Regions from separate parts of the Promicromonospora alba genome, predicted to be linked through region 1. Evidence: predicted binding sites of a transcription regulator. Region 1 holds the regulator's gene; the other holds the start of a gene.

Region 1 (4,206 bases):
AACTGACGATTACCGTGAAGTAGAGCGCCTGTCCGGACACACGCTCTATCTCGGCGCCTCAGGGCGCGCGAGGTAGAGCGTGTGTCCGGACAGGCGCTCTACCTCGCGGGGTGGGTCAGGTCCAGCGGTTCAGGCGGGTGCTCAGGAGGGCTATCGCCACCGGGCCCGCCGTCGACGTGCGGAGGACGTGCGGGCCCAAGCGCGCGGTGACCGCGCCCGCCTCGATCAGCAGGGCGACCTCGGCCTCCGAGATCCCGCCCTCGGGGCCGACGACGAGAAGCACCTCGCCGGCGGAGGGCAGCGCTACCGTCGCCAGGCCCGCCTTCGCCTCCTCGTGCAGCACGGCCACGGTCCCGCCCGCCTCGACGACGGAGCGGGTCCTGGCCGCGAGCTGCTTGGTGCTCAGCGGCAGCTCGACGTCGGGTATGCGGCAGCGGCGGGCCTGCTTCGTCGCGGCCCGCACGGTGCTCACCCAGCGTGCCCGCGACTTCGCGGCCCGGTCCCCGCGCCAGACGACGACCGACCGCTCGGCCTGCCACGGGATGATCGCGTCCACACCGACCTCGGTGGCGGCCTCTATGGCCATCTCGTCGCGGTCGCCCTTCGCGAGGGCCTGGACGAGCGTCACGACGACGGCGGGCGTCGGCTCGACGTCCACCTCCTCGACCCGGAGGTGCACCTCGGCGCCGGCCACCGACTCGACGACGGTCCGCAGGCGTACGCCCGCGCCGTCGACGACGTCGATCCGCTCCCCGGGACCGCGCCGCTGGACGACGCCGGCGTGCCGGCCTTCCGCGCCGTCGAGCACGTAGACCGAGCCCGCGGCGTACTCCGAGAGCGGATGGGCGGTGGACGCCTCCGCGAGAAAGACTGGCGCGCTCATGGGTGGGCGGTCAGCGCCCGCTGAGCTTGTCGCGCAGCCGCGAGAACACACCGCCGTGCACGGACGCGAGGCGCGACTCGGGCCGCTCCTCGCCGCGCAGGACCGCGAGCTGCTGCAGGAGCGCCGTCTGCTCCTCGTCCAGGGCCGTGGGCACCTGGACCTCGATGTGCACGTTGAGGTCGCCGCGCCCGGTCGAGTGCAGGTGCCCCACGCCGAGGCCCTTGAGGGTCATGACCTGGCCGGGCTGCGTGCCCGGGCGCAGGTCGATCTCCTGGAGCCCGTCCAGGGTGTCGAGCTCGAGGACGGTGCCGAGCGCGGCCGCCGTCATCGGGACCTGGAGGGTGCAGTGCAGCTCGTCGCCGCGCCGCACGAACGTGTCGTGCGCGCGCTCCCGGATCTCGACGTACAGGTCGCCGGCGGGGCCGCCACCCGGGCCCACCTCACCCTGGGCGGAGAGCTTGATGCGCGTACCGGTGTCGACGCCCGCGGGCACGTTCACGGAGACGGTGCGGCGCGAACGCACGCGGCCCTCGCCGGCGCAGTCGGCGCAGGGCTCGGGGATGACCGTGCCGAAGCCGCCGCAGGCGGAGCAGGGCTGGTTGGTCATGACCTGGCCGAGGAACGAGCGCGCGACCCGCTGCACGGAACCGCGGCCGTGGCAGACGTCGCAGGTGCGCGCCGAGGTGCCGGGCCGTGCGCCGTCGCCGGCACAGGTGTTGCACACCACCGCCGTGTCGACCTGGATCTCGCGCTTGGCGCCGAACACCGCCTCGGCGAGCTCGAGGTCGAGCCGCACCAGCGCGTCGTTGCCGCGCCGGGCGCGCGGGACCGGCCCGGCGGGCTGGCCGCCGCCGAAGAAGGTCTCGAAGATGTCCTGGAAACCGAACCCGGCACCGAACCCACCGCCGGCGCCGCCACCCGGCGCGGTCGGGTCCACGCCCATGTCGTACTGCTGGCGCTTGTCCGGGTTGGACAGCACCTCGTAGGCGCGCGCGACATCCTTGAACCGGTCCTCGCCCACGTTGCCTGCCACGTCGGGGTGCAGCTCGCGGGCCAGCTTGCGGTATGCCTTCTTGATCTGCTCGGGCGAGGCGTCGCGCGGAACACCGAGAATCTCGTAGTAGTCGGTCACAGGTCTCTCTTTGTGAGGAGGTGTGTGGAAAGGGGGATGTCAGCTGGGCAGCACACGCGACAGGTAGCGCGCGACGGCGCGCACCGCGGCGATGGTGCCCGGGTAGTCCATACGGGTGGGGCCGATCGAGCTCAGGATCGCGACGGAGTCCCCGTCGGACGAGCCGTAGCCGGACGTGACGACCGAGGTCTCGGACAGGCCGGCCAGCCGGTTCTCGTGGCCGATGCTCACGGCAACGCCTGCGTCGTCGGTCATGTCGGTGAGGAGGCCGAGCAGGACCACCTGCTCCTCGAGGGCCTCGAGCACGGGACGCAGGCCCTGCTCGAACCGCATGCTGGAGTGCGCCAGGTTGGCCTGGCCCGTCAGCACTATGCGCTCCTCGCTCTCCTCGGCGAGCGCGGCGGTCACCACCTCGGCGACGGCCGTACCCAGCGCGCGATGCTCGTCGGGCATCGCCTCGGTGACCCGCGCGAAGGCGGTGCCGATCTCGGTGAGCCGGTGGCCGGCGGCCGCGGCGTTGAAGCGCGCGCGCAGCTCGCCGAGCGTCCCGTCGTCCATCCCGAGGGGCACGTCGAGGTACCGCTGCTCGACCCGTCCCGTGTCCGTGATGACGACGACGAGGAGCCGCCCCTCGGCGGAGGGGACGAGCTCCAGGTGCCGCAGCCCGGAACGACGCAGCGACGGGTACTGCACGACGGCGACCTGGCCCGTCAGCTGCGCGATGAGGCGTCCGGCGCGGGCTACCACGTCGTCCAGGTCGACCGCCTCGGACAGGAACGTCTCGATGGCGCGCTTCTGGGGCACGGTCAGCGGCCGCACCTCTGCCAGCTGGTCCACGAACAGGCGGTAGCCCTTGTCCGTGGGGATGCGGCCGGCCGAGGTGTGGGGCTGGGCGATGAGCCCGGCCTCTTCCAGGGCGGCCATGTCGTTGCGCACGGTCGCCGGGGACACACCGAGCTTGTGCCGCTCCGTGAGTATGCGGGAGCCCACGGGCTCCCGTGTCCGGACATAGTCCTCCACGATCGCTCGCAAGACATCGAGTCTGCGTTCTTCGCTCACCGCGCTCACCTCCGTCCCAGGTAGAACGTCCGGGACCTGCACCCGGGTTCCGGCCGGCGCTCCAGCACTCTCGCCAGCCGAGTGCCAATCCTACGCGGCACACGCCACAGGCCAAGTCCCCGACCCGCCACTGCTTCGCACAGAACGTCTCTGAGCAGGCCCGACGCGCAGGTCACGCGGGTGACGGAGGCGTACGCCACGTTCGCGAGCGGCGGACTAGGGCAATGCCTTAGGCACCACCTCACACCTCAGCAGACCCGGTCCGAAAGATGCGGCGACCGCCCGATCCGCCGGGGGTACCTCACGGACGAACCTTGAGTCATCGCCGGCGACGGGCCGGCGACGACCAGGAGGCAACACCATGTTCGGTTTTTCCGACTTCGCCGAGTACCGCAGGAACGAGCAGGACCTCAACCGCCGGGCCGAGCAGTCCCGCGTGGCCCGTGAGCGCAAGGAGATCGCCCGTCGGCAGGCGGCCGAGCACCACGCCGCCGAGCAGACCAGCCGGGCCAAGGCTGCCCGCACGGCCCGGCCCCGCGTCGCCTGACGCGCGGCGCCAGACCGTGCCGGACAGTCATGACCAGCAACGATGACCAGCGGACCGACGACAGGACCGGCATGGGACGATGAGCCCATGCCGGTTCCCCGCGCCCGCCTGGTGGGTCGAGCCCGAGAGCTCGGCGAGCTCACAGCCGCCCTCGACGCAGTCCGCTCGGGTGGCAACCGCACGATAGTGATCGCGGGCGAGGCAGGGATCGGCAAGACCCGCCTCCTCGACGAGCTCACCGCGCACGCCGACGGCGTCCCCGTCCTCACCGGGCAGTGCGCCGACGAGGGGTCCGGACCCCTCCCCTACGCGGCTCTCGCCGGACTGCTGCGCGGGATCGTCCGGACGGTAGGCCCCGAGGCAGTGGTCGCCGCTGCCGGGCCCGCGGCAGGTGCCCTGTCCGTCGTCGCTCCCCAGCTCGTCACCCCGGCGTCGGACGCCGGAGCGGACCGCCTTCCCGAGGTCCTCGCGAACCTGCTCACCGGGCTCGCCGCCGAGCGCCCCGTCGTCGTGATCATGGAGGACCTGCACTGGTCCGACGACGTCACCCGCGCCGTCGCCCTCCGCCTCGCCCGCACCGCACCC
Region 2 (4,206 bases), on a different contig from region 1:
CTGTGTGTCTGACAGGTCAGAGGCGGGTGATGCGGATGGCGTCCGCGATCACGTACGCCGTGCCCTGCGTCCAGCGGCTGACGGCCACGACCTGGCGGGTGCCCGCCGTCATGGCGTACGTGCCGAGCGAGAGCCAGGCGCCGCCACCCGCGGACTGATCCACCCGGACGGTCGACGAGCTGGTCCCCGTGTAGACGATGAAGGGCGTGGACGTGTTGTAGCCCTCGATGCCGGGGAACCACGCCTCCACCCGGTACGAACCGTCGGACGGGATGGTGGCCGAGAACGTCGCCAGGTCGCTCACCTCGGCAGGCGTCGCGTAGCGGTAGCTCGCGCCGTAGCGCTCGGCCGAGAAGGACGACGTCAGCCATGACCCGCCCGCCGCGAATCCCGGCGACGTGTTGTCGACGATGACCGACCAGCTGGAGCCTGCCAGAGCTGCCGCCACCTCCGACCGGAGCTGCGGCAGCATCGAGTACAGGACGTCGCCCGGGCAGGCCGTCGCGGTGTAGTCCCGGTGCCCGTAGATCTGCGTCGGTGCGATCCCGTACTGGTCACAGATGTAGGCGCACAGCTCGACCAGACGACTCCAGAGCTGCGCCGGCGGCGTGGCGCTCGTGTACGTGCCCTGGTTCTCGATGCCGATGGCCTGGCTGTTCTGCCCCGGGGCGTGCGCGCCCACCACCGTTCCGCTGCCGCTCTGGAGCCTGGCCAGCGACCCGTGCCGGCCCTCCATCACGTAACCGCCGCGGCTCAGCGTGAGGTGCTGGCCGGTGTCGACCCAGCCGTTCTCGAAGTGCCACTGCTGGATGTCGCGGGCGATCTGGTAGCCGGCGGCCTGCGAGTAGTCGGTGACGTTCGCCGACGCCGTGTGGTGGATCAAGATCTTGTTCGGGTTGGTCGAGACCGTCTCTATGGTGCCCCGGGCGGCAGCAGCGCCCCAGGTGCTGCAGCTCGCGATGACCGGCGCCGCGACCTCCACCCCGGCCAGGGCCCCGGGAGGAGCGTCAGCCGGCGCCTCCGGGTCGGGCGCCAGGGACTGCTGGACGTCGGTCGCCCGCGCCGCAGGAGCTGCCGCCAGGACCGCCGCCGGGGCCGCCGCAGCTGCCGCGCTCGCGGGAGCCGCTATGGTCGCGCCCGCGGCACCGATGCCGAGGACGACGGCGCTGCGCAGCAGGTCGCGCCGGTCGAGCGAGCCACGGCTGTCGTGGTTGTCGTGGCTGTGGTCGGTGGAGCTGGGGACGTGTTCGTGCACGGGTGCCTCCACGGGTCGGTCGCGCTGATACGGGCCGATTGCCTCCGTAGTATCGGCCACTGCGCTGCCCTCCGACACATCACATCCGGGCCATATCCTGCACGCGATGCCTCCCGGCCCCCGGCACGTCAGACGCCCAGGCCACCGGAGTGACCTGGGCGTCTGACAGGTGAGCCCTAGGACTCGATGGTCTGCGACGCGCCCTGGGCGATCGACGTCGCACTGCCGGTGTGCGACACCTCGACCTTGCGCGGCTTCGCGTCCTCGCTGACCGGGATCGTCAGCGAGAGGACGCCGTCGGCGTACGAGGCCGAGATGCTGTCGAGGGCGAGCCCGCGGCCCACCGTGAGCTGCCGTGCGAACGTCCCCGTGGGCCGCTCACGGACCAGCCACTGGGCGTCACCGTCGGACCGCTGCGTGCGCTCGGCGCGGATCGTGAGCGTCCGGTCCTCTACCGACACGTCGATGGTGCCGGGGTCGACGCCGGGCAGGTCCATCGACAGGACGTAGTGGTCACCCGTGCGGAACAGGTCCATCGGCATACCGCCGGACTGCCGAGCGTTGCCGGCGAACGTGCTGAACAACCGGTCCATCTCCTGGAACGGGTCCCAGTAGGTAGCCATCGCGCATCACCTCCTACAACGATGCGGCCCTGGCCCTTCCAGGGCCGCAGCGATCGACGACGGGGCTGGCCGCCGTCCGGCTACGCCTCAATTCTGGCACTCTCACTCCGAGAGTGCCAACCCCCTGGACGCACCCGATCGCTCCCGGCGAACATGCCCGGAGCGGACCCGGTCAGGCTGCCGCCCGACCCGTCAGGCCTACGCGTTCGAGCAGGTCCAGAGCCGGCCGATGCTTGTTGAACGTGTACACGTGGACGCCGGGGGCACCGGCGTCAAGCACGTCGCGGGCGAGCGTCGTGGAGTACTGGAGGCCCCGCTCGTGCTGGGCCTCGGGGTCGACGTCGCCGCCGGGCCCCGTGAGCCGGTCGAGCTCCCGCAGGAGGCCGGCCGGCGCGGCGACGCCCGTGAGCTCCTCGACGCGGCGCAGGCGACGGGCCTCCGTGGCGGGCAGGATCCCGGCGAGGATCGGGATGGTCACCCCCGCCGAGCGAGCCGACTCGACGAACCCGGTATAGGACTCGGCACGGTAGAAGAACTGGGTGATCGCGAAGCTCGCGCCGGCCTCCTGCTTCTCCAGGAGCCGCCGCACCTCCTGCTCACGCGTGGTGCCGGCCCCGGGATTGCCGTCCGGGAACGTCGCGACGGCGATGGTGAGCGGGCGGGCGGCCGACCGCAGGGCGGTGCTGGCGTCCGCCGCACAACGACGTTCGTCCACCTGCCGCAGCAGCCGGACCAGGTCGATGCTGGACCGCACGTCGTCGTCCGCGGGACGCCAGTCCGGCTCGTCGCGCGGCGGGTCCCCCCGCAGGGCGAGGAACGAGCGCACGCCGGCGTCGAGGAACTCGTCGATCACCTCGGACACGTCCTCGCGGGACGCACCCACGCAGGTCAGGTGGGCCACCGGCAGCACGGGCGTGCCCCTGAGCAGCGTGGCGAGCACCTCGCGCGACGTCGCGCGGTCGCCACCCGCGGCGCCGTACGTGACGGACACGAAGTCCGGGCGGGCCGCCACGAGGCGCTGAGCCGTCTCCCAGAAGTTCGGTGCGGCGTCGGGCCGGCGCGGTGGCATGAGCTCGAACGACACCGTGGGGCGGTGCGGGTGTACCTCGGCGACCATGGCTGCTCCATCGAACCTGGCGTGAGCACCTTACGTCCTCACGCCACGGCCTCGAGGCAGGAAGTCGGCAGGTTGCTGCGGTGTCAGGGAGCCAGGACTCTCGACCGCTCTGGATGGGTTCGCCACCATGCTAAGCGAATGTCCACCACTGGGACAGAATTCGTCCGACGGTCGAGACGACCCGGCTCACCGACTGTACGCGCCGAGTCGCCTACTTCACCGACCCGGCCACCAGGCCGCCCACGAGCCGCTTCTCGATGGCCATGAACAGGATGACCACGGGCACGATCGCCACGATGGACACCCCGAACACGTAGTGCCACGACGTCTCGTACTGACCCACGAACTTCGTCAGCGCCACGGACAGCGGCTGGTTGCCGGCCGTCGACAGCAGCACCAGCGACGCCGCGAACTCGTTCCAGGACGCGACGAACGTGAACACCACCGCCGTCACGATCCCGGGCCATACCAGCGGCAGGTTGATCTTCGTCAGGACGGTGAACGTGCCGGCGCCGTCGATCTGCGCGGCCTCGTCGACCTCCTTCGGGATGCTCGCGAAGAAGCTGTGCATGATCCAGACCGCGAACGACAGGTTGAACGCGGCGTTGACCAGGATCATCGCGGCCCACGTGTCCAGGATCCCGAGGGCGATGAACTGGCGGAACAGGCCCGAGGTGAGCACCGCCGGCTGCACCATCTGGGTCACGATCACGAGGAACAGGAACACGAGGCGGCCGGGGAACCGGAACCGCGCCGTGTAGTAGGCGGCAGGCAGCGCCACGGCGAGCACGAGCAGCGTGGCGCACAGCGAGATCACCAGGGTGGAGATCAGGTTCTGCAGCAGCGGCGTCTCGGGCGTGGCCCACATCGTGACGTAGTTGTCCCAGTGCCACTCCGTGGGGAAGTAGGTGGGGTCGACCGACCTGATCTCGGCCTTGGTCTTCACCGAGCCGAAGAACATGATCAGGTACGGCAGCATGAACACCACCAGCACCACGAGGCCTGCGAACATGCGCAGCAGCAGGGACCCGATCGGCACCTGGTCCGCTGTGTACTTCCGCACGCGCTTCGGGTTGTCCGACGGCGGCCGGGTCGCCTTGCGCGGCGCGGTCGCCGAGGCGGTGGTCACGGTCATCAGACCTCCTCGAGGGGGCGGACGACCCGCACGTAGATGGCGACGATCCCGATGACCACCAGGAACGCGATGACGG

The links. The regulator HrcA, encoded in region 1, represses chaperone genes, less so after heat shock. The targets are predictions, from matches to a motif close to TTNGCACTCGNNNNNNNCGAGTGCNAA.
Region 2: a site for HrcA is predicted at 1,972-1,998, ahead of ACFO6V_RS26825 (Hsp20/alpha crystallin family protein). Genes of this name have one in related genera too.

The regions. Positions count from the first base shown of each region.
Region 1 is NZ_JBHSFI010000003.1:1,071,549-1,075,754, forward strand. It holds gene ACFO6V_RS10065 (OmpA family protein) at 1-6, shown strand, start outside; gene ACFO6V_RS10070 (16S rRNA (uracil(1498)-N(3))-methyltransferase) at 116-883, opposite strand; gene dnaJ (molecular chaperone DnaJ) at 894-2,015, opposite strand; gene hrcA (heat-inducible transcriptional repressor HrcA) at 2,055-3,074, opposite strand; gene ACFO6V_RS10085 (hypothetical protein) at 3,436-3,621, shown strand; gene ACFO6V_RS10090 (helix-turn-helix transcriptional regulator) at 3,709-4,206, shown strand, end outside.
Region 2 is NZ_JBHSFI010000009.1:312,019-316,224, reverse strand. It holds gene ACFO6V_RS26830 (golvesin C-terminal-like domain-containing protein) at 17-1,255, opposite strand; gene ACFO6V_RS26825 (Hsp20/alpha crystallin family protein) at 1,432-1,878, opposite strand; gene ACFO6V_RS26820 (methylenetetrahydrofolate reductase) at 2,051-2,995, opposite strand; gene ACFO6V_RS26815 (carbohydrate ABC transporter permease) at 3,207-4,130, opposite strand; gene ACFO6V_RS26810 (carbohydrate ABC transporter permease) at 4,130-4,206, opposite strand, start outside.